Regions from separate parts of the Brevibacillus soli genome, predicted to be linked through region 2. Evidence: predicted binding sites of a transcription regulator. Region 2 holds the regulator's gene; the other holds the start of a gene.

Region 1 (16,049 bases), on a different contig from region 2:
AACGGGAAAAGGATCTCGCGCTGGACAGTCTGGACAGGGAAACACTGAAGGAGATCGACCAGGCCCTAACTCGAATGGAGGAAGGCACATACGGAATCTGTACCGTTTGCGGCCAACCGATTCCCGACGAGCGGCTGGAATCGCTGCCGCAGGCGCAAACCTGCAAGGAACATGCCCCTGCCCCAATCATCAACCAGTCCCGTCCGATCGAGGAAGAGTTTTTGCAGCCGCCGTTTGGCCGTACTTCCCTGGATGAAAAAGAAGGGCAAAACGGATTTGACGGTGAGGACGCCTGGCAAATCGTGGAGGCGTGGGGCACGTCCAGCACGCCGTTTTCCTTTGTAGACAACGACAAAACAGATTACAAGGAGATGTACATCGAGTCGGATGAACCGGACGGGTTCACCGAAGCCGTTGAACAGATCGGTTATACCGACATCCACGGCTACCACGGACCGGACAGCGTCAAATTCATGCGAAGCGGCACGTATGAAGAGTATATGCGAAAGGGGGAGGGAAAAGGAAACTTTCTCTCGTATGAGGACTATCTGGCGGAGCGGGCGGAACGAGAGGGTCGGAATGATCTTCTGTAGGCGAGGAGGCGTTCACTTTTGCAGATCGAGCGAATCGAAACGTATCCGCTGCTTTATCGGCTGCAGCAGCCCTACGGGGACGCCAACGGCTACAAAAAATACCGCACCTGTTATTTGATTCGCATCATCACGCGCTCCGGGGTGGATGGCTGGGGAGAGATTGTCGACTGGTTGCCGACGCTGCACAAAGGATTTGTAGAGCGAATCGTTCCGTATCTCCTGGGCAAACAGGCAACGGCACACTTGCCCCTGATTGACGTCGTCGGCAAATGGCACCAGCGGGCTGCGGCCGGGGTCAGTATGGCATTGACAGAGATTGTCGCCAAGCGAGCCGGTTTGTCTGTCTGCGAGTTGTGGGGGGGCCTGTTTCACGAAACGATCCCCGTTTACGCATCGTTTCAGTCCTACACCGACCAAGCGGACTGGCAGAGGCGCTCCTTGCAGCGGGTAATGCAGCAGGCGGAAGCGGGTTTTACGCAGATGAAAGTGAAGATCGGCGGGAGAGCGATGCAGGTGGATCAAGCACACATCGAGCTGCTCCGTGCCAGCTTGCCAGCGACCGTTCAGCTTGCTCTTGACGCCAATCAAAGCTACGATCTGTCTGCCGCGCGCAAGTGGGAGAGGGTGTTTTCCCGCTATGAAGACTGGATGTGGCTGGAAGAGCCGATGCCGATGGAGCGGGTGCTGGATTACGAAAAGCTGCGCCAAAGCATTTCGGTTGCGGTCGCCGGCGGAGAAAATCTGGTTCGCTGTGCGCAGTACCTGCCGCTGTTGAAACATGGAGCCGTGGACATCATCCAACCGGATCCGATGCACGCGGAGGGGATGGACGGCTTTCGGGCCAATTTGCAGTTGGCAAGACAATTCGGTTTGCGCGTATCTCCCCACGTGTTTGACGGGTCTTTGGCACGTTTGTACGCGCTGTTTGCCCAGGCTTGCCTGCCGCCATGGAGCAAAATGGACGCGGAACCGGTTGAACCGGTTGAGTGGGATGTGATGGAAAATCCGTTTACACAGCTGTTTGAACTTACCCCCGAAAACGGAAGGGTAAAAATACCGCAGGGTCCGGGAATCGGAGTGGAACCGAATTGGGACATCATCAACGCGACACGCTGGGACGGCAGTTCATACACGTAAGAAGTAAGGAGTAAACGATGGCACAAAACACGAAAAACCTAATTGGATTGACGGGTGTGCCGTTAGTCATGGTGCTCGGCAACTCCATGCTGATACCGGTGCTCCCAACAATGAAAGCAAAAATGGATTTGACGGGGTTCCAAACCAGTTTGCTGATCACTGCCTTTTCCATCGCAGCCGGTATCGTCATTCCTTTGGCGGGGTATTTGTCTGACCGCTTTGGGCGCAAAATCGTCGTGACACTGGCGCTCGGGCTGTACGGAGCAGGGGGATTGCTGGCCGGACTGGCGGCGCTGTGGTGGGACGACCCGTATTTCATGATCATGGCAGGCCGTGTTTTGCAGGGGATCGGAGCAGCCGGAACGGCCCCCATTGCGATGGCACTGGCGGGAGACCTGTTTAACGGGGCGTCGGAAAGCCGGGCGTTGGGATTGATGGAAACGTCCAACGGAATCGGCAAAGTGCTGAGCCCCATTATTGGCTCGCTGTTGGCTTTGATCGCCTGGTACATGGTATTTCTCGCCTTTCCCGTGATATGCGGAGCGGTTCTGCTGCTGTTCCTGTTTCTCGTAAAGGAAAAAAAGCAGAACAAGGAACCAATGCCGGTCAAACAGTACCTTCAATCGATCAAACAGGTATTTAAGCAGCACGGCAAGTGGCTCGTTCCGGCGTTTTTCATCGGCAGCATCTGCTTGTTTACCCTGTTTGGGGTCCTGTTTTACCTGTCCGATCTGCTGGAGGAAAAGTACAAAATCGACGGCGTGGCAAAAGGCGGCGTCCTGGCCATTCCTCTGCTGGCGATGAGCATCACGGCGTACCTCACCGGTATCATTATCAAGAAAAAGCTGAAATTGATGAGATTCTTCGTCATCATCGGCATGTTTCTTCTGGCTGCCTCGTACGTAATCGCCAGTTTTGTGAAGGGGGCGTTTCTCCTCATCGGCATTTTGGTGATAGGAAGCACAGGTACAGGGATGATTCTGCCCTGTCTCAACAGCATGATCATCGGGGCGGTGAAAAAGTCGGAGCGGGGGATGATCACTTCCCTGTACAGCGGTGTCCGCTTCATCGGCGTGGCGGTAGGTCCGCCTGTCTTCACCTGGCTGCTTGATTTTTCCCGCGACGTGATGTTCTACTCCATTGCCGGGTTGTCCGCCTTGTTTGGAGTGATGGCTGTTCTTTTTCTGAGACCCAAGCAGGCTCCTGTGGAGGAAGGCGCCGAGCAGGGAGGGGGCAGCGGACAATCAGCGGAGACGAACGCGTTTCATCAGATTGCCGAAATACTGGGAGTTAAGAGCGAGACCCAGGAAGAGAAACAGCGGGAAAAAGCTGTGGATACCTATGGTTTTGATCCCAACGCTCTGATTGATCGGCTGATGAACGGCAAGAAAAAAAAGGAGAAAAGCTGACAGGGCATCTCACCGCTACGGGTGGATGCCTTTTCGTGGTGTCGGGATTACGGGGTGACAAAGCGGTGGTGACGGAGATGAGCGAGTGTGAGCGGGTACACGTCATCGTACAGGTACCGGCTGAAATGCGGGTTGTCTTTTACGTATTGAGGAATGACGTCAAAAAGCAGCGCTTCTTCCACGTCTGCGCCCGCCGGCTCGGCCACCTGACGATCAACGCGGGCCACATAGATATCTTTCACAATCACGTCGTTTATGACATATTGGCCGATTTGCTCGATGGCCGACAAGGAGTAGCCTGTTTCTTCAAACGTTTCCCGCACCGCTGCCGCCAAACTGGTTTCACCCGGCTCCACTTTTCCGCCAGGGAGCTCGATGCCGCGCTGGCGGTGGCGGGTGAACAGCAATTTTCCTTCCAGAAAGGGAAAGACGAGGACGTGCCGTGCCGTGCGCTGACGAAAAACCTTCGGATCAAAGGTGAGTGTGACGGGCAGGCCGAAATCGTCGAAAAACGAATACATGAACTATGACTCCTTTGCTTGAAGGGATATGTGTTTCACGGCCTTCATTGCCTGACCTGCCGCCAGGGACAAGCTTGCATATGCGGCTCCGTTGGTCACGTCCCCGATGGCGTAGATCCAACCGGAGGCGGTCGCCTGACAAACATCCGTCACGACGTAACCGTCACCATATGTAGCCAAGCCATCCAGCCCCTCACTGTTTCCGCGAACGCCGATACGCGGCAGAACCCAATGAACGGCCAGTGTTGCCGGCGTTTCAGGCAGGCTGGAGCGGAGGACGAGAACGGCTTTGCCGTCTTGTTCTGTACATGCGGCAATTTCTGTCTCAAACAGCACCTGTACGTTGGAACAGGAGTTCAGGCGTTCCACCCATTGCGGCCGGGCACGGAAGCTGTTTCGCCGCACGAGCAGGTAGATGTTGCGAGCATATGGTGCCAGATTGCAGGCGCTCTCAACGGCCCTGTCCCCGCCGCCGACGATGGCGACGTCCTGACCGGAAACGGTCTCTCCCTGAGCCGTGGTGGAAAACCAGGGAACCAACACCTGCCCGCACGATTCAAGTGCCGGAATCGTGTTGGGGCGCACACCGGTGGCGACAATCAGAAAATCCGTCTGGTACGTCGCCTTGTTAGTTTTTACCTGGCGGTTGCGGGCGTCGACCGCCAGCAGTTTTTCCCCCAATCGGATGTCAAAGGAATGCAGGGTCCGGTGTCCCAGCAATTCTTTCAGAAGCGCAGTCCCATTGGGGTAAACGCAAGGAGGAAAATCCCATATTTCATTGTGGATCTGAAGCAGTTGCCCGCCCAGCTGTTGCGACTGTTCCAAGAGGACCGCGGACAGTCCGAGCCGATCGCACCAGATAGCGGCAGACATCCCGGCCATACCGCCCCCGACAATCAGCACCTGTACATGTTCCACATTTGTTTCCCCGCTTCCCAAATCGTTCCTGTATTGTTTGGTAACAGTTTTAGACTACCGTTTCCGGCTGGCAAGTTCAAGTGCGCGCTGTGCAGCTGGAATGAGGAAAAACAACCATTCCGTCAAGACGGAATGGTTGCATCTGCATGCTGTTTTTGTGACAGACGGCTGCACTCCTGGAACGCGTTGTGCTTGCAGCCGATGCACAAGCATGGATCCAACTTGGTCAGTGCGCTGTCAATGGCTTCAGCAGTGTGTTCAAACAGGTTTTCCTGTCCGATTTCCTGCAGCAGTCCCGAGCGTGTCAACAGTTTCCGCGGCTGATCTCTCAGGCCGGAGATCAGTATCTTACCCTGCTTTTTCTGTAGCCTGTTGAAAAAGCTGGAGAGGATGGATTCACCCGTCGTATCGATATAAGGCACCTTTCCCATGCGAAGCAGGACAATCCTGGGTTCTTTGAGGGAGGCCTCGGCTATCGCTTTCTCCAACATCCCGGTTGCCCCAAAAAATAGCGCTCCTTCTAAATTGTATATGGCGATTTGCGGACAGTCATGGTTTTCCGATACCACGTGGGGAACAACGCGTTTGTGCGCATCCGACAAGTCGGGGAGCGCCTTTTCCACATGAATTTCACTCATTTTTTTCGTAAACAGCAGAACGGCTAAAAGCAATCCTACCTCGACTGCCACAGTCAAGTTGACGAACACCGTCAGAAAGAATGTGACCAAGAGCAGGATCGTGTCGGTGGAGCGGGTTTTCAAAATGTGTACAAACTCTTTGCGTTCACTCATGTTCCAGGCCACGAACATCAGGATGGGCGCCATTGCGGCCAGTGGAATGAGAGAGGCGTATGGTGCAAACAAAAGTAAAGTGAGCAGAACGACAAGGCCGTGCACAATGCCGGAGACGGGGGACGTCCCGCCGTTTTTAATATTGGTGGCGGTGCGGGCAATGGCGCCAGTGGCTGGGATTCCGCCGAAAAACGGCGTCACGATGTTGGCGATGCCCTGTCCGATCAACTCCCGGTTGCTGTTGTGTTTTGTGCCGGTCATTTTGTCCGCTACCACCGCTGACAACAGGGATTCGATGCCTCCCAATGCCGCGATAATCAAAGCAGGTTTCCACAGAAGCACGATCTTTTCCCACGTGATCGCCGGGATGTGCAACTCAGGCAGCGAGCTTGGGATCGAACCGAACGTAGAACCGATAGTCGCCACCTGTCCCGAGAACAGATAGGAGGCTGCCAGGCTTGACAAAAGCAGCCCGACAAGGGAACCGGGTATTCTCGGGAAAAAACGGGTAAATAGAAGCAGTACGGCAAAACAAATGAAGGCGGTAATGACACTGTAAGGATTAAACAGAGGGAGGTTGATCGCGATCTCTTTCATATTGGCCAGAAATGACTCATGCTTGGGCAAATTCTCCAACCCCAAAAAGTTGCCCAGCTGTCCGGTAAAGATAATGACGGCAATACCGGCGGTAAACCCTACGGTTACGGGACGGGGAATGTAACGAATCAACGAGCCCAAACGAAAGATTCCCATCAAAAGCAGCATCACTCCGGCCATGAGACCGGCAATCAACAGGTTTTCATAACCGTAGGTCATCACGATGGACAGCAAGATGGGGACAAACGCCCCGGTCGGTCCCCCAATCTGGTATCGAGATCCCCCGAACATCGAGATCAGGATTCCCGCCACGATTGTCGTATAAATGCCGTACTCCGGTTTCACACCCGAGGCAATGGCAAAAGCCATCCCCAAAGGAATGGCAATGATACCGACGATGAATCCGGAAATCAGGTCCTTGCGCAGATGCCCCCAGGAATAATCTCGAAACCTGCTTTGTGAGTTGTCCCTTTTCATGAAGATTCCTTCTTTTTATGAGAATTGTCGATCGCTTTCATTATAATTTTTGTGCTAGGAAAATTTCAATTCAATCCTGCCGTTCTCCAGTGTCAGCTGAGCCTGAAACTTTTTCCCCTGCTTGGACACGAAGCCTTTTATCATGCCGGTCTGTCCCTTGGTAAGCAGGGTTTTGATCTGATTTTCTGTCAACGTCTTGCCGCAGATTACCGGCCAGATGGTGAATGAGCAGCGTTTTGCTTTCTTGTTGCTGCACTCCCAGCTTTTATAGGCCTTGATTACCGATCCGCCGCACAGGGGGCAGCTTCCGATTGCCAGTTCCGTCCTGGCCAATCGCTCCGGCTCTGCTTTTTGCACGTGCTCGACGATCACATGGGTCAGTTTTTTGATGTTTTCCATAAAAGAGCCGGGCGTGTAGGTTCCTTTCTGCACGTCGGCAATCCGTTTTTCCCACTGCCCTGTCAGCTCGGCAGACAGCAGCAGCTGAGGGCCGTTTTTTTCAATTAATCGGATCAGTTCTTTCCCTTTCTGTGTGGGGAGCAACGCCTTGTTTTTCACTTCAATGTAGCCGACCTGTTTCAGCCGTTCGATGATCCCTGCACGAGTGGCAGGTGTACCCAAGCCGTGTTCCTTCATCGCCTGCTTCAATTCGTGGTCTTCCAGCTCTTTTCCTGCGTGCTCCATCGCAGACAGCAGACTGTCTTCCGTATGCGGTTTCGGCGGCTGTGTCTTTCCCTGCTTGCAGAGGGTATCCGCACAGGTTACACGCTGGCCTACCGAAAGCTTGGGAATCGGGTCGTCACTCATCTCTTCGTCGGGATCGCGCTGCTTCTTTCTTTTCCTCGTACCGCTCTCCTGCTGCCAGGGTCCCTGCTCCACCAATCGCCATCCGTGGGAGATCAATTGTTTGGACTTGGACTGAAACGTTTCCTCGGCAACCACTGTCACGACGCTTACCTCCCGATAGACGGCAGGCGGGTAGAACTGGGCGAGAAAGCGGCGGGCGATCAAGTCGTACACCTTTTGCTCCAGATCCTTCAGCTGCTTGGCCGGTTCCGGGGTTGGGATAATCGCGTGGTGATCGCCGATCAGATCGTCCCGGACCACCCGTCTGTTGTTTGCCGTGACGAGAGAGCGGTTTGCCTGTTCAACCAGGGGCGAATAATGTGAATGCCGTCCCAGCTCTGCAAGAATGCTCGGAAGCGTCCGCACCAGATCGGAGGAGAGATAGGGTGAGTCGGTCCGCGGATACGTAATCAGTTTTCGCTCGTACAGCGTTTGGGCAGTTTTCAGCGTCTGCGCTGCGGTAAGATCGAACAGCCGGTTGCAGGTTCGCTGCAGCGAGGTGAGATCAAACAAGAGCGGAGGCCGTTCATTCGTCTCTTTATCTTCATACTGTAGGACAGAGCCGAGCTGCCCCTTCACTTTGCTTTCCAGCCGTTTCGCAGCTGCTTCGTCGTCGAAACGGCTGCCTTCCGGACAAAACCACTTGCCGCGATACCGATTTGCCCCGTCTGAAAATGTTGCATACAGCTCCCAGTACTCGCTGGATTCAAACTGATCAATCTCCTGCTGTCGCTTGACCAGCAGGGCAAGGGTGGGGGTCTGGACACGTCCGATGGAGAGCAGGTCCCCAAATTTGCAGGTGTATCCCCGCGACGCGTTGATCCCCACCAGCCAATCGCCTCGGGACCGACACTCCGCGGCGTAGTACAGGTTGTCGTATTCGCTTGCCGGCTTGAGTGCGGCGAATGCCTCGCGAATGGCTTCCTTGGTCAAGGAGGCTGTCCACAGACGCTTGGTCGGAAGGTGGGCCATCTTCAGGTAGTTGACGATGTAGCGAAAGACGAGCTCGCCTTCCCGCCCGCTGTCGCACGCATTAATCAGTCCGACGCTCTGCTTCATCAACTGTTCCAGCACTTTCAGCTGCTGTCTCGTTTTGAAATTGGCCTTCAGACGGAAGGAGGGGATGATGGGCAGCTGCCCAAGCGACCAACTCTTCCATTTTTTATCGTAGTCTTCCGGGTCGCACAGCTGCACCAGGTGACCGATGGCCCAGGAAAGGTAGTATCGGTCGCTTTCCAGATAGTTTTCACGTTTGCGAAAACCGCCCAGTGCATCGGCGATCGCCCTGGCTGCACTCGGCTTTTCCGCTATGATCAACACTTTTCCCATCCATGTTCCCTTTCTTCTGTATCTTTCAACTGTTTCACAGCGAAACATCCGTTCGCCAGCATATCTGTCATCGTAACGGGTTTCACTTGAATTGGCAAGAGGCCGATCACTCGACAGGCATCGTCGGCGGTGACGAAAAAGAGAGTGATCCTCGACAAAAGAACAAGGGAAGCACCCCCAGCGTTCGACAGTCTTCACTCAAAGCTTTAGCTATACTGAACCTGATCATGGGGAGAACAACTTCAGAGAGAAAAAGAAAGGAGCGCTTGACGTGTTAGAACGAATCCTACAGCTACGCTCACAGTCGATGCCCATCGCACAGATTGCAAAGGAATGCGGTCTTACTGTCGGTCAGGTAAAGTACCAGTTGCGCAAAACCAAGCGTCTTTCGTCAATCGAACGGGAGAACCAAAGCAGAAAGCTGCCCTCGTTTTATGCCAGGGATCGAATGAAGCTGATGGTTCAAGGCCCGTCGGTTCTCTATGTGTACTGGGAAATCACCTGGGCGCGGATGCGCATGGTTGCCTCTTATCTTCAGGCGGATTACCGCCAGATTCAGAAGGGCATCCGCCTCTACGATGTAACAGACCGGCTGTTTGACGGAGCCAATGCCCATCATTACCGCGATGTGACTGTATCGGATGAAGCGAGCTCCTGGTACATTTACGACGTCCAACCGGGCCGTACCTATATTGTCGATTTTGGGTTGTTTCACGATGGGAGATTTTGCCCCATCCTCCGTTCGGAGCCGGCAGCCACACCGCGCAACCAAAGGGCCGGCTGGGGAGAGCCGCTCATCGAACCGGCTGGCGATACGCGATATCCGGCGTGGTTTGAGAACTTTTCATCCTATTCTCTCTATACCAAATGAGATGAGGTGTCCTTCGTGCAGAAAGGCTATCTCTCCCTGGTGCTGCATGCCCATCTGCCTTATGTGCGGCACGAGGATCGAGACGATTACTTGGAAGAGCGCTGGGTGTATGAAGCGATGCTGGAGGCGTACATTCCCCTTCTGCTCGTGTTTGAAAGGCTGAAGCTAGACGGAATCGACTTTCGCATTACGCTGGCCGTTTCCCCGACACTCCTGTCTATGCTGGCAGATCCGTTGATTCAGAACCGCTTCAAAACGCACCTGGCAAAAACCGTGGAACTGGCCGGAAAAGAAGTAAAGCGGACGGCTGGCAAGCCACAGGAACATCGTGTAGCGAGAATGTATCTGGATCGTTTACGCGAAATCGCCTCGTATTTAAGCCGGCTGAACGGCAATCTGGTGCCTGCGCTGCGCCACCTGCAGGAGGGCGGACATGTCGAGTTGATTACCTGCGCGGCGACGCATGCCTTTCTGCCTCTTGTCGAAACGGAAGAAGCGATTCGGGCACAGCTGCTGGTGGGAATGGACACGCACGAACGGATTCTGGGCCAGCGCCCTCTGGGAATCTGGCTGCCGGAATGCGCGTACACCCCGGGTCTGGACCGTTTGTTGAAAGATTGCGGTCTGCGTTACTTTTTCGTCGACAGCCACACCTTTGAACACGCCACACCGGAACCGCGCCGCGGGCTGTACGCACCGCTCTTTACTCCCTATGACGTGGCGGCTTTTGCCAGGGACGCGGAATCTTGCCGACAGGTGTGGAGCTCGGCGGAAGGGTATCCGGGTGATTTCGATTACCGGGAATACTACCGCGACATCGGGTTTGACCTGGAGGAAACATACATATCTCCTTATATCCATCCGTCCGGTATCCGCGTACACACTGGTTTGAAATATCACCGAATCACGGGAAAAGACGTACCCAAAGAGATTTACAACCCCGACCGGGCACGGGAGAAGGCAGCGATCCACGCCGGCCATTTCATGTTCAACCGGGAGCGGCAGGTGGAGCGCGCTGCCGACTGGCTTGATCGCAAGCCGCTGGTCGTGGCCACGTATGACGCAGAGCTGTTCGGTCACTGGTGGTACGAGGGACCGCAGTTCCTTGACTTTCTCCTGCGCAAAGTGACAGGCGACTCCGAGGTGCTCAAGCTGATCACGCCGTCAGAATATTTGGCAGAATTTGAACAAAATGACCGTGCCCGCTTGCCGATGTCCTCGTGGGGGCGGAACGGTTACGCAGAAGTCTGGCTGAACGAGCGGAACGACTGGATCTACCGGCATCTCCATCAGGCGGAGCGGGAGTTGATTGAGGCGGTGGAAATCCTTGACACCGCGGATGACCCGTTGGAAAAAAGAGCGCTTAGGCAGGCTGCACGCGAACTGATGCTGGCGCAGAGCAGCGATTGGGCGTTTATCATGGACAATCAGACAATGGTGGATTACGCCGTCCGAAGAACGCACGACCACCTCGTCCGCTTCCGGGACATCCTCATACGCTTTGAGGCGGGGTCGCTTGAGGAGAACTTTATTTCTGCTCTGGAACGGGCTTATCCCATCTTCCCGGATCTGGATTTGGCGTACTATTTGCCGAAACGGGCGCATAGAGTGAATCTGTCGCGCAATCTCGTTGCTGCCGGTCAGGCAGAATTTCCGCAGTTGCGTGTATTGATGCTGAGTTGGGAGTTTCCTCCCCAGGTGGTGGGAGGATTGTCAAAGGCTGTTTACGATCTCTCCCGACATCTTGTCAGACAGAATGTGGAGGTGCACGTGCTGACCGGATACGCGCACGGTGCCCCAGAGCGGGAGGTGGTGGAAGGCATTCATGTCTACCGTCTATGCACATACCAGCCGGGTAATCAAACCGATTTCCTTGACTGGGTGTTTCAGCTGAACATGGCGATGCTTGACGAGCTGGACCACTTGATGCGGCTGGGATTTGAGCCTGATGTGATTCACGCCCACGACTGGCTGGTCGGATTTGCCGCTATGGAAGCGAAGCGCCGTTACCAGCTGCCGCTGGCTACGACGATCCATGCGTTGGAGCACGGCCGAAATCAAGGGATTCACACGCCTCTGCAGCAGCGGATCCACCAACTGGAAGGAGACCTCATCGCTATGTCCGATCACGTTTTCGTCTGCAGCCGGTATATGGCGGATGAACTCCGGCGGCTGTTCGGATTTCCGGTGGAGCGGACGCTGATTGTTCCCAACGGGATGGAGCTTCCTGACTGGAATACGGCCGAGGAGGAGAAGAACTTGCGAAGGCTGCGAGAGCAGATCGGCGCAGATTCGGGCAGGGTGGTCTTTTTTGTCGGACGCATGGTTCGCGAAAAAGGGGTGCAGCTGCTGCTGGAAGCGGCGCCGCACATTCTCCAACGTCACGGAGATGTCACCTTTGTCCTGGCCGGCAGAGGACCCATGCTGGAGGAGCTTGGCCGTCAGGCGCAGGAACTGGGAATCGCCGACCGAACCCGATTCCTTGGTTTTGTGGACGACGAACGCCGCAATCAGTTGTTCCGTCTCGCTGACGTGGCTGTCTTCCCCAGCTTGTACGAACCATTCGGGATTGTTGCCTTGGAAGCGATGGCCTTCGGCACACCGCTTCTGGTCGCGGATACGGGAGGGCTGCGCGAAATCGTTCGCCACACAGAGAACGGGGCGACGATGTATGCAGGCGACGTGCAATCGCTGATCAACCAGCTGTGCTGGTTGCTGGAACACCCGGAGCAATGCAGGAGCATGGCAGAACGGGCGCGACAGGAGATAGAACAGTACTACAACTGGGCTCATTTGGCGAGTCAATCGATAACCGCCTATCGTTCTTTAGGGCAGCAACGACTTTCCGCTATGAATAAAGGAGGAACTTGGTGATGAAGGCAGTAATCATGGCCGGAGGTAAAGGTACCCGTCTGCGTCCGTTGACAGCGAATACCCCCAAACCGATGGTACCGCTTCTCAATCGACCTTGCATGGAATATACCATTGACCTGTTAAAGCGACACGGTATTACGCAAATTGCCGTTACCCTCCAGTACATGCCGGAGATCATTAAAAACTACTTCGGAGACGGATCCCGCTTCGGTGTCTCCATCACGTACTTTGAAGAAACCACCCCGCTCGGGACAGCGGGAAGCGTGAAAAACTGCAGTGAGTTTCTCGATGAGCCGTTTCTGGTGATCAGCGGGGACACACTGACGGATATCGATTTGTCAAAAGCGATTCAATTCCACCAGGAGAACCGGGCGCTGGCCACGTTGATTTTGACTCAGGTGGAAACGCCGCTGGAATTTGGAGTCGTGTTGACGGACGAGGATGGCCGCATCGTCCGGTTTTTGGAAAAACCGAGCTGGGCGGAGGTCTTTAGCGACACGGTAAGCACCGGTATGTACGTATTTGAACCGGAAGTTCTCTCCTATATCGAAGAGGACAAGGAAACAGATTTCAGCAAGGAAGTATTCCCCGCTTTTCTCGCTGCCGACAAGCCGCTCTACGGCTGCAAGGCTGACGGGTACTGGTCGGATATCGGTTCCCTTGAGGTGTACCGGCAGGCACAGTTCGACATGCTGGACGGACGCGTACAGGTGGAGATCAAGGCTCGGGAGATTGCTCCGCGGATTTTCCTCGAGAATCACGTTCGCATCGACTCTTCGGTGCGGCTGGAGGGTCCCACCTACATTGGAGAGAAGACTCACCTGCAGGCAGGGGTATCTGTCGGTGCCTATTCCGTTCTCGGCAGAAACACTGTCATCTCCAGCGGAACCAGGCTGTCTCAGACGATTTTGTGGGAAAATGCGTTTTTGGCCAAAAAGGTGGAAGCGAATGGCGCAACCGTATGTCGCAGTGTCATCCTTGACGAGAGTGCCATCCTTGATGAAGGAGCGGTCGTCGGCGACCACTGCCGCATCGGGGCCAAGGCGATGTTGAAGGCAGGCGTAAAAATATGGCCGAACAAGGAAATTGAAGAAAACGCCACCGTAAACACGTCGTTAATCTACGGAGCGAAAATGACGAAAAGTCTGTTCAGCAGCCAGGGAATCAAAGGTACGGGCAATGTCGACATCACACCTGAGTTTGTCACCCGATTGGCGGCAGCGTACGCCTACCTGCTGAAACCAGGCAGCAAGATCGCGCTCTCTGCATGTTCCCATCCGTTTGCCCAGCTGCTGAAGCACAGCATCATGACCAGTCTGTGCTCCTCCGGAATCGATACGATTGACTTTGGTATCGGGCTTGCTCCGATTACCCGCTACGGCGTGCGCAGCTTCCAATGCCACGGCGGCATTCATGTCTGCATGAAGGAACCGCCCGAAGACAAACAGATTGTCATCCAGTTTGTCGATCACCTCGGTCTGCCGGTCTCCCGCGACTATGAGCGAAATATCGAAAATGCCTACTGGCAGGAGACGTTTGTGCGCTCACTGACAGATAATCTGGGACAACTCCATGTGGAACATCTGGTAAAGGAAGCGTATCAGCGCGCCCTGCTGAGTCAGGTCGATGCCAATCAGATTCAGCGCAAGCGGTTCAAATTGTTGATCGAGTGCGAACAGCGGTTTTTCCCGACGTTTTTGGCGCCGCTGTTTCACGCGCTGGGGGTGAGCGTTCAGTACGGAGCCATGCACGAAGGAGTTTTCAGGCAGCGTTCCGATCTGGGCATCCAGTTGGACAAAAACGGGGAGCAGTTCTATCTGTTCTCCGATAGCGGGGAGAGGCTGACGAACGAGCAGCTGCTGGCCCTACAGCTTATGGCCTGGAGAGGCAAAAGGCGGAGGATCGGACTCCCGGTGAGCGCTCCCATAGAGCTGGAGCATTTGGCCCGACTGCTGCAGATGGAGGTCGTGCGTACCAAGGTATCCCAGCGGGCGATGATGGAAGCGGCAGTGGACGAGCGATTCCATCCCTTGTTTGATGCCGTTCACAGCCTGGTGAGCATCCTGGCCTATCTGGCTGGTGAAGAAAAGCCGCTCAGTCAGGTATTGCAGCAGCTGCCGAACTGCCACATGGAGAAAAAGACCGTGTTCTGTCCATGGTCTTCGAAGGGAAAAGTAATGCGCAAGGTGTTGGAGGAGAGCAAAGGGAAGTCGCTTGAGCTGGTTGAAGGCATCAAGGTGTACGACTCAAACGGATGGGTGCTGATTTTGCCGGATACAGAAGACTCCCATGTCAAAATCATCTCACAGGGGTCAACTGCAGAGACGGCAGCGACACTTGCCTCTTCCTACGCGCAGCGGATAACGGAGTTTCAATAGAGGGGGTGAGGACATGCCGAGACCTCTCGTCGTAGGCAACGGAAAGCTGCTGATCAATTTTGACGACAAGCTGCATATGCGCGATCTCTACTATCCCTATGTCGGACAGCTCAACCACGTGGGCGGTCACTTCAGTAAAATGGGGGTCTGGGTACAAGGCAGATTCTCGTGGCTGGATGAAGACGGATGGACACGCAAGCTGGGATATAGGAAGGAATCGCTGGTCACCGATGTCGTTGCTCGCCACGAGCATCTGGGTCTAAGCCTGCACATGGAGGACGGCGTACACCAACGCGACACGATCTATCTGAAAAGAGTCCGTGTGAAAAACGAGTATTCCGAACGACGCGAGGTGCGGTTGTTTTTTAACCATGATTTAAGCTTGAATGAAACCGAGGTGGGGGATACGGCCGTGTACGATCCCCTGCTTCACGCGGTTTACCATTACAAGCGCAACGTTTACGTCATGGTAAACGGGAAGACCAACGAGGAGGGCATATTCCAGTACAGCGTGGGGATCAAGCGCTTCAACTACGCGGAAGGAACCTGGCGAGACGCGGAGGATGGCCTTTTGGAAGGAAACCCGATTGCCCAAGGGTCCGTGGACAGCACGATCTCCTTTAGGCTCATGCTTGAGCCCCAGGAAGAGAAATCGCTGTTTTACTGGATGTGTGTAGGGGCCTCCTTCCCGGCCGTAAAGGAATTGAACCGGTACGTGCTGGATAACGGCCCCGACCGGCTGCTGACGCGTATCGGCGTCTATTGGCAGCGCTGGGTCAACAAGGAGGAGCGGGACTTTGCGGACCTGCCGTCCGATATTGTTGCCCTGTTCAAACAAAGCCTGCTGGTCGTCAGCTCGCAGATCGACCACAACGGAGCGATTATTGCGGCCAACGACTCTGACATCCTGCAGTTCAACCGGGATCATTACAGCTACATGTGGCCCCGCGACGGCGCCCTGACCGCCTATGCCATGAGCACGGCGGGGTATTACGGTGCGGTTCAGCCATTTTACCAGTTCTGCCGCGACGCCTTGACGGATGAAGGATATCTGCTTCACAAGTACAATCCGGACGGCTCTGTAGGCTCCAGCTGGCACCCGTTCATTCAGGACGGAGAGGCCCAGCTGCCGATTCAGGAGGACGAGACCGCGCTGGTCCTGTACGCCTTGTGGGAACATTACAAGAACAGCAAGCAGATCGAATTTTGTCAGTCTCTCTATCCGTCTCTCATCCGTCCGGCAGCCCGTTTTTTGCTTGGCTATGTGCACCCGGATCTTCATCTGCCAAAGCCAAGCTACGATTTGTG
Region 2 (16,049 bases):
CTGCTGAGAGTGTCTCCCGCGTTCATCATGATTCCTGCTGAGGATGCGCCGTTTTATCAGATTTATTCTGAATATTCTGCCGACGATCCTGAAGTAGAGATTACAGACCGTGAAGTCGCGCAAATCATGTACACGAGCGGAACGACAGGAATGCCAAAAGGCGTCATGATCAGCCACCTTTCCGTTGCGTTTTCAGCACTCAGCAACATCATCGAGCTGGACATAAAGCCTCATTGTGTCCAAACCGTTCTGATGCCGTTGTTTCATTGCGCACAGCATACGTTTTTGCAAACCTTTGTCACGATCGGCGGCACCAGTATCATCTTGAAACGTTTTGAACCGGAATCCCTGATGAGATCCATTCAGGAAGAAAAAATCACAAACATGTTCGCCTTGCCGATGATGTATCGAATGATTCTGGCGCACCCCAACCGGTCCTCTTATGATCTCAGTTCGCTGCAATCATGCTTGTACGCGATGGCGCCGATGGATCAGATTACATTGGAAACGGCGATTCACGAATTGAAAGCAGATTTCTCGCTCGGAACGGGGCAAACCGAAATCTATCCGGCCACGATGATTTTTAAACCGGAAGATCAACTGCGGAAATTCGGATCGTACTGGGGAACTTCAACGATAATGAACGACACGGCGGTGATGGATGAAAAGGGGAACCTGCTTCCACCCGGACAAATCGGGGAAATTGTGCACCGAGGGCCCAACGTCATGAACGGCTACCTGAAAAACGAAGAAGCGACCGAGATGAGCAGAGCGTACGGTTGGCATCATACCGGTGACTTGGGGTATTTCGATGAAGACGGTCTCATGGTATTTGTCGATCGCAAGAAGGACATGATTAAGACCGGCGGTGAAAATGTAGCGTCCATCCGGGTTGAACAAGTCATGTACCTGCATAAAAAGGTGGCAAGTGCTGCCGTTGTCGGTCTGCCTCATGAACATTGGAACGAAGCCGTAACCGCCTTTGTGATACCTGTTCCCGGTGAATCGCTTACGCAAGAAGAACTGCTCGAGCATTGCAAGCAGCACCTGGCCGGTTTCCAGATTCCCAAACGGGTAAAAATTGTGGAAAAGCTGCCGATGACGACCACAGGAAAAATTCAAAAATCGATCCTTCGTGAACAGTATAAACACCTGTATCAAATCTCCGATGATCAATAAAGCGGAACGGGGTGAAACGTATGGTAAAAGGGATCGGTTCCTGGCTGCCTAAGCAATGTGAACGGTTTGGGGACAAAACAGCGCTTGTCTATCGAGAGAAGCGATTCACCTATGCTCAATTCAATGAGAGAGTGAATCGGTTGGCTGATTGTTTCCTTGCACAGGGTGTTCAAAAAGGGACGCGCGTTGGTGCCATTTTATTTAATACAAATGAGATGATCGAGGTTTTATTCGCTTGCGCCAAGATCGGTGCCATTTGTGTGCCGATCAACTATCGGCTGAGCGTTGATGAGATAGAGTATATTGCAAACGATGCAGGAGTGGACTGGCTGTTCTATGATGAACGAATGCAAGCGGCAGTGACAGAGTTAACCAAACGAAAGACTGCCATTCAAACGTGGGTACACGTGGGTGCTGCCGTTCCATTTGGCCAATTGGAATACGAAGGGTTGTTGCGTGAAGGGAACAATCAGGAGCCGTATGTTTCGGTTCACATCGATGATGTGCACATGATGATGTACACCTCCGGTACCACAGGCAAACCCAAAGGTGTGATGCTGTCACACGGCAATACCTTGTGGAACGCCATTAATGCCGTTCATGCAATGTCATTGCAGGATGATGACAGTACGCTTACCGTAGCGCCTCTTTTTCATATCGGCGGAATGAATGTATTTACCACCACGCTGCTCTATAAAGGCGGGAAGGTCGTTCTCCACGACAAATTTGATCCGGTACTCACCTTGGAGACGATCGGAAAAGAAAAAATCACAACCCTGTTCATGGTGCCAGCCATGTGGTTGGCGATCATGCATCTCCCCAACTTCGACCACTACGACCTTGGCTCGCTCCGGCTGAACGTATCTGGAGGTGCGCCCTGCCCGCTTACTGTAATCGAATTTTTCCAGAAACGGAACATCCCTTTTTATGAAGGGTTCGGCTTAACGGAAACGGCACCGTTCGTAGCCTTGCTCGATCCGGCGAACAGTTTGCGGAAAAACGGCTCCATCGGAAAGACGCCGATTCATACCGATGCGCGTGTGGTAAACGAAGCGGGGATCGATGTGCAAGCAAATGAAATTGGAGAGTTAATTGTTCGCGGGCCGAATGTCATGAAGGGGTATTGGAATTTGCCGGAAGCGACTCAGAACGTGATGAAAGAGGGCTGGTTTTATACGGGGGATTTGGCACGTGTTGATGAAGAGGGCTTTTTCTACATCGTAGATCGGAAAAAAGACATGATTATCACAGGAGGAGAAAACGTTTATCCGACCGAGGTCGAGCAGGTGATCATGCGGTATCCAGGGGTTCGCGAGGTTGCCGTGATCGGTGTGCATGATGAATTTTGGGGAGAATCAGTCAAGGCCTTTGTGGTTTTACAAGATCATTTGCAATCGCTTACAGTGGAGGAACTCAGAAATCACTGCGAGGGAAAGCTTGCCCATTTTAAAATGCCGAAGTTTCTCGAAATCATTCCGCAATTGCCTCGCAATGCAACGGGTAAAATTCTCAAGAACGTTTTGAGAGAACAAGGAGGGAAATGAACAATGTTTACCAAATATGTAGAAGAATACGAAATGGGTGAATTGTGGAGATCACGCGGTCGGACCATAACGGAAACGGATATCATCTTATTCGCCGGTCTCAGCGGGGATTGGCACCCGCTGCACACGGATCAGGAGTTTGCCAAAGAGACGATGTTTCAACAGCGAATTGCCCATGGCACCTTGATTTTGTCCGTGGCCACCGGATTGATACAAATGGATCCGAATGTCGTGGTTGCGTTCTACGGGATTGATCACCTCCGATTTACGGCGCCAACCTTTATTGGCGACACCGTGCACGTAGAAATGGAAGTGACCGATGTTCTCTCTCGAGAGGACGGAAAAGGCGTTCTCACCGTCCGGCAACAGGTGAAAAAACAGTCAGGGGAGACTGTCATTGTCGGGACGATCCGTGTGTTGCTGAATAGCAGAAAGGAAGGGGCGCCTCTCTAATTGAACGGAGGAAAATAATGAAACAAGAACAAGCAAAAGCAACGATTGAAAAAAAACTGCGTGGAATCGTTGACTCCAATCCAAAGCTTCTGAATGCTTATTTGCTGATTCATTCGGATAAGCTTCATATTCACTGGAATATGGCTTACGGGCAAACAGACGATATGCCTGCGGATCCAGAGCAACCTTATCATACTGCAAGCATTGGAAAAACGTTTACTGCTGTGATTATTGCAATGCTAGTTGAAGAAGGAAAAGTTCGCTATAGTGATCCGATTGCGAAGTATTTACCGGAAGAGATCTTAAAAGACTTGCATATCTATAAAGGCAAAGACTATTCCAATGAAATTCGTATCGAACATGTAGTAAGCAATACATCAGGACTTCCGGATTATTATGAAGATAAACCTAAAGGGGGCAAACATTTTTTGAAGATTCTGCTTGAAGAACCTTCACGAGTTTGGACCCCGCAAGAAACCATCCAATGGTCAAAGCAATACCTTAGCCCCCGTTTTTCACCGGGAAATGGCTTGCACTATACAAATACAGGTTTTAACCTTTTAGGATTGATTATCGAAAAGATTACGTCTAGGCCTTATCATGAAGTGCTCCATGAGTACATTTTTCAGCGACTCCATATGAATCACTCCTATTTATCCCAGTATTCGGAGCCCGCAGTAAAAAGCAGTTACCCTGTAGCCAGTCTATATTCATTGGAAGGACCCATTAACGTTGAAAACTACCGCAGTTTCAGCAGTATTTATGCTGCAGGGCAAACGGTTAGCACGTCCGAAGATTTACTTGTATTTATGAAAGCATTGGTAGGAAATCAGATCATCCAACATGAATCACTTGAAACCATGCAAAAATGGACAAAAATGTGGATGGGCGTAGATTATGGTTATGGTCTCATGAGGGTCCGGATGATTCCATTTATTCAAAAATATAACGTATGGGGACATATAGGTTCGACCGGTTCCTTTCTGTTTTACAATCCTGCAATGGATGTTTATATCATTGGCACTTTCAATAAAGTAGGGTATGTAGGTCAAAGTGTTCGCTTTGCATTTCATATCCTGCGAACCTTATCGAAATGCGGGAATGAGTAGACACATGCCTGTATCGGTCAAATCAAGTACCCAACTCGGAGAGCACTGCAAATGTGCTCTCTTGGTTTGGATAGGGGGGCTGTTTTCATTTGCGGAGCGCCTTTGCCAGCCTGCCAGCGTAGAGACGTAGACACGGGGATCAAGGGGGTGTTAGTCTCCCTTCCTTGTGAAACCCAGATGTTGAGCCCCCGCCCCGTGGATCGTCTCGGAGCGGACAGATAAACCCCTTGGCGGGCTGGCAACGAAGCGAAGCAAAGAGAACGCCTTCGTTTTCCAATAAACGGAACGGGTCGATAAAAAAGGCGTGTCAGCACATGGTCTAACACGCAGTAAATTGGGGTGGAGCGAGCGATGTGGGATGATCTGCCGCATCCTATCCAGCGCACCCTCGATATAGTGTATGCAGAGGACTCGAAACTGCTTGGACAAAAAAATAAACCGTTTCTACGGAATGAAAATCGAGATTCACAAGAGCCATGGAGATACCCCTTCCATGGCTCTAAACACGCTTTTTTCGTACTGTGTCTAGTGAAGCAGACGGTACACGCCGATCACTTTGCCGAGAATGGTTACAGAATCAAGGATGATCGGTTCCATGGTTGAATTTTCCGGCTGCAGGCGGAAGTGGTTTTTTTCCTTGAAAAAACGCTTCACTGTGGCTTCGTCTTCTTCCGTCATGGCGACCACAATGTCACCGTTATTGGCGACACTCTGCTGGCGCACAATCACGTAATCGCCGTCCAGGATGCCTGCTTCGATCATACTGTCACCGGAAACGCGGAGCATGTACACCTTGTCCGAAGTGACGATATTTTCCGGCAACGGGAAATACTCTTCCACGTCCTCCACTGCGGTAATGGGCTGGCCCGCGGTAACTTTACCGACTACGGGGACACGAACGACCGACAATTCGAAATCGTCCTGGAAACGATCTTCGTCGCTCAACAACTCAATCGCACGAGGCTTGGTCGGGTCCCGGCGAATCAGGCCTTTCTTCTCCAGGCGGGCGAGATGACCATGCACGGTGGAGCTGGATGCGAGGCCGACTGCCTCGCCAATTTCCCGAACCGAGGGAGGATATCCCTTGTCTTTTACTTCTTTACGGATAAAGTCAATGATAGCTTGCTGACGATTGGACAGTTTGGACATGAGTGACACCTCATTTTTGGAATATAGGAATGTATAAAAAGGGACCGTCAAATACAGCGTCTCGGAAAGGGTTCGGGGCCCCAGCCGACACCAGCGTCAGCTTACGTCGCCTGGGTTTTCTCATCGTGTAGGAAAGTTTAAGTTTGCTACAGCGTTAATGCATCAGTATCTGAAACTTTCCGAAACGCATAAAAAGCTTCCTCTAAGGAAGAACCAGCTTCTACGATGGACTTCGACAGAAGCTTTTTTTATCGTGTAGGAAAGTTTAAGTTTGCTACAGCGTTAATGCATCAGTATCTGAAACTTTCCGAAACGCATAAAAAGCTTCCTCTAAGGAAGAACCAGCTTCTACGAATGGACTTCGACAGAAGCTTTTTATACGAAAAGTTTTCTATATTATACCATGGGATCTTGCGTTCGACAAACATAAGTTCGTTTTTTTCTCTTGACATGAACGTATGTTCGCATTATTCTAGAATCAAGAAACAGAACAAGTGTTTGTAGGGGGCTATTATGATGAATACCGTATCCGTACATAATCGTTTTGCGAAAAAGCCGGTTCGCAAAGGTCGCATAGGCATTACCAGAGGTCAGGCACTCATCTTTTTGCTGGCATTTACTCTCTTTTTTTATCTGTTGACAGAACTTGTGTTCGCATCCGAATCCCATCAGGAACCGGCGAGCAAACTGATTACGGTTCAAGCGGGAGACAGCTTGTGGAAGCTGGCGAAACGCCATCAGGATGCGGCTGGCATGAATGTGCAGGAACTGGTGGATGCCATTATGGAGTTGAACCGGTTGGACAGCGTTATGATCTATCCCGGTCAAAACATCAAAATCCCGTTGAAATAAAGAAAGAAAGTGCATCTTTGCGTATTCTTCCCAATCACATGCTCTTCCTGTTGTGTTATAATAGAGCGGCATTCTTATGTGACAGGAGGTAGCGCTTTTGGTTACGGACGCAGAAATCAAACGCATTAACGAACTGGCGAAAAAGTCGAAAGAGACCGGCCTCACGGAAGAGGAAAAACAAGAGCAGCAAAAGCTCCGTCAAAAATACATTGACTCCGTGAAGGCATCTCTGAAAGCGAACCTGGATTCCATTCGCTATGTGGAAGACCTTGAAGAAAACGGTCCGAAGCATTAATATAATTGGATATGACATGGACAAAAGACATCCTCGCTTGGCGATTGGATGTTTTTTTGTTCAGTTGAACGATAAGGAGGAAACCGTGATGAGCTGGATTGCTGTCGCACTTGGAGGAGCCGCAGGATCGCTGATGCGGTACTGGTTGGGGCTTCTGTTTAATCTGCCGGGCTGGCCGGCAGGCACTTGGCTGGCCAATGTATGGGGTTCTTTTTGCATCGGACTTTTCTTTGTCTGGGGAAAGGAAAAGGGCTGGTTTTCTCCGGAGTTATACCTGCTGCTTACGACCGGGATGCTCGGCGGATTCACTACCTTTTCAACCTTTTCTCTTGAAGTGGTGACGTTTGCTCTCGACGGGAACTTGGGGAAAGCAATCCTCTACGCGCTGGTCAGTGTCATCGTCGGGCTGTTGGGCGCAGGCGCAGGCATTTGGTTGGGACGCTGCATCACGTAATACATAGATTTGGAAGAACCAACAAGAATTTTCGTATTATGGGGCGTTTAAAAAGGAGGACAAACAGAGCCAAGGTCGGCTAAGAGCGCCCCGTCCTGGGGCCACGCCGACACTTGCACATCGAGGCGCGGAAGTCGCGAGGTCGGCTAAGAGCGCCCCGTCCTGGGGCAACGCCGACACTTGCACGTCCTGTGCTGCGCAGCGGAGCGACGACGCAACGAAGAGATGCGACGGCAATGTTTCCCGGACTTTTTAAACATCCTCTATAAAGGGGGATGCGCGTGATGATCCATCATCGGGACTATGAAATGGAACAAAAACGGTTGGATCAGACCGTTCAACAGATTGATAGGGAAATTGAGATGATAAGGCAGGACATAAGAGAGGCGACCGACGATTACGTCAAACAGGTGGTCAACTCCAAAAAAGCAAAGGACCTGCGCTATCTGGAAGAGCAGGGAAGGGACAAACCGTACTTTGGCAGGGTCGATTTTTTGAAAGACGAGACGTACGAGCTGGACAGTGTGTACATCGGCAAACGGGGCATCGTCAAGAGTGATACGTTCGATGCCATCGTAGTCGATTGGCGCGCGCCGATTGCCAGCCTTTACTACAGCGGAGAGAGCAAGGATGCGTTTTATCGCACAGGCAAAGGGATCGTCCGCGGAGAGGTGAAGCTGAAGCGCAATTTTGCCATCGAGAAGGGAAAGATTACGGGGATTTATGACGGGGCACTCAAGGAAACCATTCACCGTGAGATGGGCGATCCTGATGAATTTTTACAGGAAGGGTTCATTGATGAGTTCCTCGCAGCCAATCTGAATCAGACGAACGACAGCAGGCTGAAAGATATTGTCGCTACCATCCAATCCGAGCAGAACGACATCATCCGGGCGGAAAAGGATCGGCCGGTCGTGGTTCAGGGAGTGGCAGGCAGCGGGAAAACCACCATTGCCCTGCATCGACTCTCGTACTTGATTTACAATTATCAGGATTCGATTGCGTCCAAAAAATTTATGGTATTCGCACCCAACCGGTTGTTCCTCAACTACATCTCCGAAGTACTGCCGGAGCTTGGAGTGGACGATGTACAGCAGTCCACCTTCATCGATTGGGCCGCGCGCATGGTCAAACCGTTGCTGCCCAAAGGCTGGCGGATTGCCGATCCGAACAAGCCGCTGATCCTGTTTTTTGAAGCGGGACAGGACCGCCGGGAGCAGGAGACGGCATGGGACCGTCTCCATTTTAAAGGCTCGCTCGAATGTCGGGAAACGCTGGAAAACTGCCTGCGGCATATTGTGGAAGAAGAAATTCCTTATAAAAAACTAAGCTTTGTATACAACAGGACGAATCAGGTTTTTACCATTGAGGGCAGCATCATCAAGCAGTTGTTTACCGAACAGTTTCGGAATCTGCCGTACAAGAACAGGGTGGAGGCGCTGCGCAAACATCTGAAGCAGGAAATGAACAAACAACTGTTCGCCCATCTTCGCGAGCTGAAAGTCGATCTGGACAAGCAGGGATTGGCCAAGTTTGAAAAAATGCTGGAGCAGATCCTGGACAGGTACCTGGCCGTTTTTCCCAAGCCGGATGTGTTCACACTGTACCGCCAGCTGATGAGCGACCCGGAGCGTCTGCGAAGGTTGGCTCCCCAGGAACTATCCGATCAGGAGATTGAGCATATCTCACGTTCTTCCCGTGAACTGTATGAGCAGGAACGAATCGAAGCGGAGGATCTCGCTCCGCTGCTCTATCTCAAGCACCTGTTGGAAGGACTGGATCATGCAAGACAGTTCGATCATGCTGTCGTGGATGAGGCACAGGACTTAAGCGCCTTGGAAATCGCCGTCATTGCGATGATGACGAAGCGTCAGTCGGTCACTATCGTGGGCGATATCGCCCAAGGCATTCACTCCTATCGAGGCCTGCATTCCTGGGAAGAGCTTCTGGAGGGAGTTTTTACCCCATTGCGGGCCGAGTACTACACGCTGGCGCAAAGCTACCGTTCCACTGTAGAAATCATGCGCTGCGCCAACCAGGTACTGAAAGCGATCAGCCTGCCGGAGACGGTGCTGGCCAAACCGGTGCTGCGGCATGGACAAAAGCCGATCCTGCTCCCGGTGCCCAGTCGGACGGAACAGTGGGAACAAGTGACTCGTCGTGTGGAGGAGTACCGTAAGGAAGGGTTTCAAACCATCGCGATCGTAACCAAAACGATCGAGGAAAGTAAAAATGCTTACAAAGCGCTGCGATCCAGCCTGCCCGACATCACCCTGCTCGGCAGCAAGGACACAGCGTTTCCCGGGGGCGTAAGCGCGATGCCCGCCTACCTGACCAAGGGATTGCAGTTTGATGTGGTGATTCTACTCGACGTAGACAGCTATTCAACCAGCGAAATGGATGCAAAACTGCTTTACGTCGCCATGACGCGACCCGTTCACCGCCTGCTGATGCTGCATGTCGAGGGACAGATGACCCCGTTGTTGAAGGATGTGCCGAAAGATCTACTGGATCATGAAAACGCTGGTTTCTAGCAAACGAAAACCCTCTACCCGTTACGAATTGGTAGAGGGTTTTGCCTCTTTGCGATCGATTAATGATCTCCCGTGTTGCCTTTGGTCGGATTGGTGATCACGTAGCCTTCTTCCGGCAGGTACAGATAGTCGATTACAACACCATCGAGCAGTTCTTCGTCTTTTTTCACCACGACGTCAATCTCCTTATCGGTAGAGACGACCACATCGTCATCGCCCGGTTTGTCCAACGCGAGGCCGTAGTGAGCGTGATCGCCGTGTTTATGTGTAACGTAGACGCGCAGTTTCAGATCTTTATCTTCTTCCTGTGCCAGTACCTCGGACAGTTGCTTGGCGGCGTTGCGTGTAATTTTTACTTTCATGGGGGCAGGTCTCCTAACATTGGAAAATTGATCTCCTTTATAGTAACAAAGAGAGAAATCGAAAAGCAATGGAGAAAGTGCTATGATGGTACCAGATGTACAGAGAAGAAGGGAGAGAAGTTCCATGTTGATAGATTTGCGGAGCGACACGGTGACGAAACCGACGGAAGCGATGATCCGCGCCATGGCGGAAGCGGAAGTAGGGGATGATGTCTACGGCGAGGACCCTACCGTAAATCGTTTGGAAAGCATTGCGGCAGAGCGACTGGGCAAAGAGGCGGCGCTTTTTGTCACAAGCGGTACCCAGGGCAATCAGGTAGCGGTCTTGACCCACTGCGTCAACGGCGATGAAGTCATTTTGGAGGCCGATTCCCACATTTTTTATTACGAAGGGGGAGCGGTAGCCGCTTTGGCCGGGGTACAGACGAGAACGGTAACCGGTATACGAGGCGCGATGCAGGCAAGAGACGTGGCGATTGCGATTCGCGGAAAGAACATTCACTTCCCGCGGACCAGGCTGGTGTGCATGGAAAACACCCATAACCGCGCGGGGGGCGCAGTCGTGTCACCGGAACAGATGAAGGAAGTATACGAAATAGCCAACCAAAACGGCGTCGGTGTCCATTTGGACGGGGCGCGCCTGTTTAACGCCGCTGTGGCGTTGGGAAGGGATGTCAGCGAATTTACCCGCTGGACGGATTCTGTCCAGGTGTGTTTGTCAAAGGGATTAAGCGCTCCAGTCGGTTCCATCCTCGCAGGCAGCCGCGAGTTCATTGAAGAAGCGCGCTGGTGGCGCAAAAAGCTGGGCGGCGGCTTGCGGCAGGCTGGGTATTTGGCGGCGCCGGGAATCCTCGCCTTGACCGAGATGGTCGAACGGCTTCAGGAAGACCATAACCGGGCTCAACTGTTGGCCGAAGGGCTGGCCAAGCTGTCCCTGGAAGTACTTCCGGTGGAAACCAACATTGTGCTTGTCCGGACAGAAACGGTGAACCTCACGGCGGCAGAACTACTGTCCCGCCTCGCGGAGAAAGGCGTTCTGGCTGTCGATTTTGACGAGCATGTCGTCCGGTTTACGACGCATCGACACATCTCTGATGACGACATCATCAGGACACTGCAAGCGGTAGAAGCTGTGCTGACAGCATAAGAAAACCCACCCGTCATTAGCTATCCTCGACCCACTCGGCGTTTGCTATCGCTGTGCCGAGTGGGGTCCCTTTCTTCGCCGGGCGGGGCCCCGAACACTTTTCTAGCCGCTGTATGGGATGTCCAAATTTATACATTCTTTTACACGAAAAAAGAGGCGGGGAGTCGACCCCGCTTCTTTCCATATCAGAGTTATACCAGATCGGCCCATTCAGACCAATCGATCGGGGGAAGGTACATCTCTTCATCCCGTGGTGGAAAGTACAGCTCGTACAAGTCGTGCAAGAGAGCGTCCGGCGGTTCAGGTAAACGGTTGGGATCTGTCAAGGTGATTCCCCCTTATCGCTCCTAGCTTTCCCCAAAATCCATTCAAACAGTACAGGAGCCCGGTCACGAGCCGGACATCTGTTCATACACTGTAAGGGAAAATAGGCAATAGGGGCGGTGACCGCGTGGGGAAACAGGGAGAGTGGTCGACGGAAGATCTTGCAATCCTGGCTGCTGTCTTGGTATTGGCGGGGGATATCCTTACCTTGTTATCTCTCTTACAGGAACGGAAGGAGAAAAAGTAAAAGCGGACCGGGTTGCCTCTAGAACCCGGTCCTTGTTTTTCCGTGATTATTTCGTTTCCATCGCGACTTGTGCAGACTCGGAAGCATCCGGTTTCCGACGCGGCTGCATCAGCGGGTAAAGCAGGAATCCGACGAGATACAAGCAGAGGCCAAACAAGAGCGTTTTCATATCGGACGTACCGGTTTTGATAACCCATACCGAGAAGGCCATGGCCAGGATCGCGATGAGAGCGTCCTTGATACGTGAACCGCTTTGCTGCTGATAGGTTTCCCCGGTCAACACCAGCTTTAGCTGGTAGATGGCAGAAACCAGATACGGAAGCAGAGTAGCCAGTGTAGCTATGGTAATGACAAAGCTGAACGCCTCGGCAATGGTGCCGGAAATCGTCGAGAAGATAAACATTTGTGACATGATGTTGGTTACGGTCAGAGAACCGACCGGGCTGCCGTTTTTGTTCACTTTGCCGAAAAAGGCAGGGAACATGCCGGCACGAGCTGCCTGGAAAGGCGGTTCCGAGCCAAGCAGGATCCAACCGATCGACGAACCGGTCAAGGAGACGATCGCCAGTACGGCCATGATGGTGGCGCCGGAATTACCAATGACCAGGGAAAGCGCGTCAACCAACGGTTTGTCGGATGCTTTCAACTGTTCAAGCGGAAGTACGCCCATGGTGAGCAGGCTGATCCCCATGTAAATGGTGACGGCAATCAACAAGCCGACAATCGTAGCGGAACGCACGTCACGTTGGGAACGGGCGCGTCCCGAAAGCACAACGGCAGACTCAATTCCCACAAACGCCCACAGGGTGGAGATCATCGCCAGGTTGATTTGGCCGGACAGGTTTTGCATGACGCCGTTTTCATCTTCGACTGGCGTGTAGAAAGAGCCCATGTTGGCGCTGTCAAACGCTAACAGACATGCACAGATGAACAGAACAAAGCCCAATACCTTGGTGGCGGTGGACAGGAAGTTCAATTTTCCCGCCCCGTTCAAACCGCGGACGAGCAGGGTGTGAATTCCCCACAACAAGACGGTGCAAACCAGGAAGGTGGTCAGTTTCCCTTTTTCGATCGGGAAGGAAGAGAGGGTAAACAGCACGGTTTCATCACGCATCACAGGGAAAAAGGTGGAGAGATAACCGGCAAAGGTGGTGATGATGGCGACGTTTCCCGCCCAGTTGGCCACCCAGTATCCCCAGACCATGCTGTAACCGGCCATATTGCCCGCGCGCGGCGACTGGAACATGGCACGCGCATAGCTTTGCGGACCAGCCGTCAACTCCGGACGGCGTAGCGACAGATTTCCAAAGACAAATGCGATCATAAGCACGCCCAAGCCTGTAAGCAGCCAGGCAATGATGACAGCAAGCGGACTGGCGGATTGAGCCAGCGTGCTCGGCAGCATGAAAATACCGGAGCCGACCATGTTGCCAACCACAAAGGCAGTCAGCAGCCAAAAGCCCCATTTGTTTGTTTGATTCATGAATAAGTCCTCCTGTTGGAAAAATAAAAAAACACCGATGAACGTGTGTTCACGGCGTTTCCCATGGGAAACCCGCATCCAGTTCGAAAAAAGATAGTGCTCCACAGGTGAGACGCACCTGTGACAGTTCTGCACCTGTTCGATGCAGCCCCAGCATGAACACGATGTGGCATGTTCATGCTTCGGCGGTTTTCCCTTTCACCGGCGTTCATTGACCCCACGTAGTCTCCTGCCGGCTACTGATGAATCCCGCAACCTCTACCTCACCCCGAACTGCGATGAGGATTTTGATTATTTACTTGAGGAAATCATCTGTGCAACGCTGTTGAGTATAGCAAGGTTAAAAAAATACGTCAACAGGTAAAAATATACGATCGTATTTCCCCTACCCCCCATCAAGAAGAGAGTAAATCCATTTCCGATAAGAAATACTATGAGTGTCCATGAAAAACCCACCCGACCATAGCTAACGCTCCACCCACTTGGCGATAGTGAAAGCAGTACCGAGTGGGGTCCCTTGCTGCGTCGGGCGTGGCCCCGAATCTTTCCAAGGGGCTGTTTCCAAGGCCTAACTTTTGGAAATTCCTAGTTACCTTGAGGGAAAAGAGGGATGAATCCGTGATTTCAGCGAAACAGCGTCAATTGGTGATGAACCAGATGCAGCGCGATGAGAGCAAGGTGGTCAACATCGTGTTAACCGACGCCCGACAGGTCGCAGGCGAGATCGACAAAGCCACCCATGAGGGCATCTTCTTAAGCGACGGCAGACAATACCGTTATGATGAAATCAAAGAGATAAACGGATTAACGTGAAGAGAACCCGCTGGTAAAAAAGTGGCGCAATCCGTCGGGGAGTTCCTTTTGCCACAAGCCCCACACGTGATTGCCGGGCTTCTCACGATAGGAGACTTGCGCCTGCTTTGCGGTTAGCAGATCCCGGGTCCTCCGGTTCCATTCCACGAAGTCAAAGGTGCCGATATGGGTTTCCACCGCAGTTTCCTCAAGTCCAACCACCATCCAGATGTTTAGCCAGGAAAGAGTCTCTTCCACGGCAATGCGATCCAAAGTCGGTTGGAAGAAAGCGCCGGAGAGGGATAGCACTTGGGGGAACACCTCCGGCTGATCCAGCGCCAGATGCAGGGATACCGTGCCTCCCAGTGAATCGCCAGCGAGCACGCGGCTGGATGCATCACGGCGAACCGGATACCGCTCCTCGATCCAGGGGAGCAATTCTTCTGTAAAGAACCGTTTGTAGGCTGGGTTGCGCGTCCCTGCTGCGGAGTATTCGCTGGTTCGTTTGCTCCGCTCAACGGATACACCCACGATGATGACCGGTTCCATCCCTTCCTCCAAGATCAGCTGGTTGGTGATGGTTGCGATTCGTCCCATCGTAAAAAAGTCGTTGCCGTCCTGGCAGTAGACGACAGGGTAGGACAAAAGCTCGTTGTATCCGGGGGGCAGATAGATTTTGACGGGACGGGGAGCATCGAGATGGATGCTCGGAATCTCTTCTTTTACAATGGTGCGTTTTACATAATCGGACATGGCGGGCTCACCTCAAAATGTCACAGTGGAAAACTAATCCTTGAAAAAAATTGATACAGATTTTATAGTAAATGATAACAGAACGGAAATAAACCCTGTAATATCAATACTATAACACATAGAACAGGTGTTGTTGCTGAGGTATAACAGGGATTGCGGAAGTGTTTGAAAGCACTTTCAGCTCCAGTGAAATTTCCAAGCCTTTCTTCCAATCCAGTAAAGAGGTGAATGTGATGAGCGTTACAACTGCTGTTGAACAAACAGGCAACAACTCTCCGCTGCAAATTCTTGCGCCAGACGGAACCGTTGTTGCTCCTGACATGATGCCAAAGCTCTCCGACGACGAACTGCGTGAACTGATGCGCAAAATGGTGTTTACCCGCGTGTGGGACCAGCGGGCGATCAGCTTGAACCGCCAGGGCCGCCTTGGCTTTTACGCGCCTGTGGCTGGCCAGGAAGCGGCGATGATCGGTTCTGAATCCGCTCTGTCCAAAGAAGATTTCATTCTGCCGAGCTACCGTGACATTCCGCAAATGGTATGGCACGGCTTCCCGATGTACCAGGCATTCCTGTACTCCCGCGGACACATCCACGGCGGTCAAATTCCGGAAGGTGTCAACGTTCTTATGCCGCAAATCATCATCGCGGCTCAATGTACCCAGGCAACCGGCGTCGCAATGGGTTACAAGCTTCGCGGAGAAAAACGCGTCGCGATCAACTACTTCGGTGACGGCGCAACCTCCCAGGGCGATTTCTACGAAGGCATGAACTTCGCCGGCGTATACAAGCTGCCGGTGATCTTCTTCTCCCAAAACAACGGCTATGCCATTTCCGTTCCGTTCGAAAAGCAAACCGCTTCGGAAAACATCGCGGTAAAAGCCCAGGCTGCCGGAATTGCTAGCACCCGCGTTGACGGCATGGACGTCCTTGCTGTTTACAAAGCGGTTCAAGATGCTCGCGAGCGCGGAATCAGCGGCGAGGGCGCTACCCTGATCGAAGCCTTGACCTATCGCTACGGTCCGCACACCATGGCCGGTGATGACCCGACCCGCTACCGTACCGGCGAAGAACAAAACGAGTGGGAGCAAAAAGACCCGCTCATCCGATTCCGCAAGTTCCTGGAAGCAAAAGGTCTGTGGAGCGAAAAAGACGAAGAGGCTGTCATTGAAGAAGCGAAACAGGCGGTAGCCGACGCCATCAAGAAAGCGGACGAATATCCGAAGATGAAGGTAACCGACCTGATCGACGTGATGTTCGAAACACTGCCTCCGTATCTCGAAGAACAAAAGGCAGAATATCTGGCGAAGGAGTCGAAGTAAGCCATGGCACAAATGACAATGGTTCAAGCCATTACCGATGCTTTGCGCGTTGA

Evidence for each region. Region 2 encodes LexA, which represses DNA repair genes until DNA is damaged. Its sites were predicted from a motif close to CGAACATATGTTCG; they were not measured.
Region 1: the regulator LexA is predicted to act here: its motif matches at 8,660-8,673, upstream of ACE99V_RS14370 (type IA DNA topoisomerase).

The regions. Positions count from the first base shown of each region.
Region 1 is NZ_JBIYSM020000034.1:433-16,481, forward strand. It holds gene ACE99V_RS14340 (TraR/DksA C4-type zinc finger protein) at 1-593, shown strand, start outside; gene ACE99V_RS14345 (mandelate racemase/muconate lactonizing enzyme family protein) at 612-1,730, shown strand; gene ACE99V_RS14350 (MFS transporter) at 1,748-3,139, shown strand; gene ACE99V_RS14355 (NUDIX domain-containing protein) at 3,187-3,660, opposite strand; gene ACE99V_RS14360 (NAD(P)/FAD-dependent oxidoreductase) at 3,664-4,578, opposite strand; gene ACE99V_RS14365 (SulP family inorganic anion transporter) at 4,701-6,443, opposite strand; gene ACE99V_RS14370 (type IA DNA topoisomerase) at 6,498-8,618, opposite strand; gene ACE99V_RS14375 (DUF4912 domain-containing protein) at 8,890-9,489, shown strand; gene ACE99V_RS14380 (1,4-alpha-glucan branching protein domain-containing protein) at 9,505-12,363, shown strand; gene ACE99V_RS14385 (sugar phosphate nucleotidyltransferase) at 12,363-14,741, shown strand; gene ACE99V_RS14390 (glycoside hydrolase family 15 protein) at 14,755-16,049, shown strand, end outside.
Region 2 is NZ_JBIYSM020000029.1:34,523-50,571, forward strand. It holds gene ACE99V_RS13135 (AMP-binding protein) at 1-1,179, shown strand, start outside; gene ACE99V_RS13140 (class I adenylate-forming enzyme family protein) at 1,200-2,723, shown strand; gene ACE99V_RS13145 (MaoC/PaaZ C-terminal domain-containing protein) at 2,727-3,176, shown strand; gene ACE99V_RS13150 (serine hydrolase domain-containing protein) at 3,194-4,285, shown strand; gene lexA (transcriptional repressor LexA) at 4,811-5,434, opposite strand; gene yneA (cell division suppressor protein YneA) at 5,948-6,286, shown strand; gene ACE99V_RS13165 (DUF896 domain-containing protein) at 6,384-6,581, shown strand; gene crcB (fluoride efflux transporter CrcB) at 6,670-7,035, shown strand; gene ACE99V_RS13175 (HelD family protein) at 7,317-9,569, shown strand; gene ACE99V_RS13180 (HesB/IscA family protein) at 9,629-9,931, opposite strand; gene ltaE (low-specificity L-threonine aldolase) at 10,056-11,078, shown strand; gene ACE99V_RS13190 (hypothetical protein) at 11,270-11,404, opposite strand; gene ACE99V_RS13195 (amino acid permease) at 11,696-13,132, opposite strand; lysine riboswitch at 13,219-13,401, opposite strand; gene ACE99V_RS13200 (hypothetical protein) at 13,751-13,945, shown strand; gene ACE99V_RS13205 (alpha/beta hydrolase) at 13,937-14,677, opposite strand; gene pdhA (pyruvate dehydrogenase (acetyl-transferring) E1 component subunit alpha) at 14,911-15,996, shown strand; gene ACE99V_RS13215 (alpha-ketoacid dehydrogenase subunit beta) at 16,000-16,049, shown strand, end outside.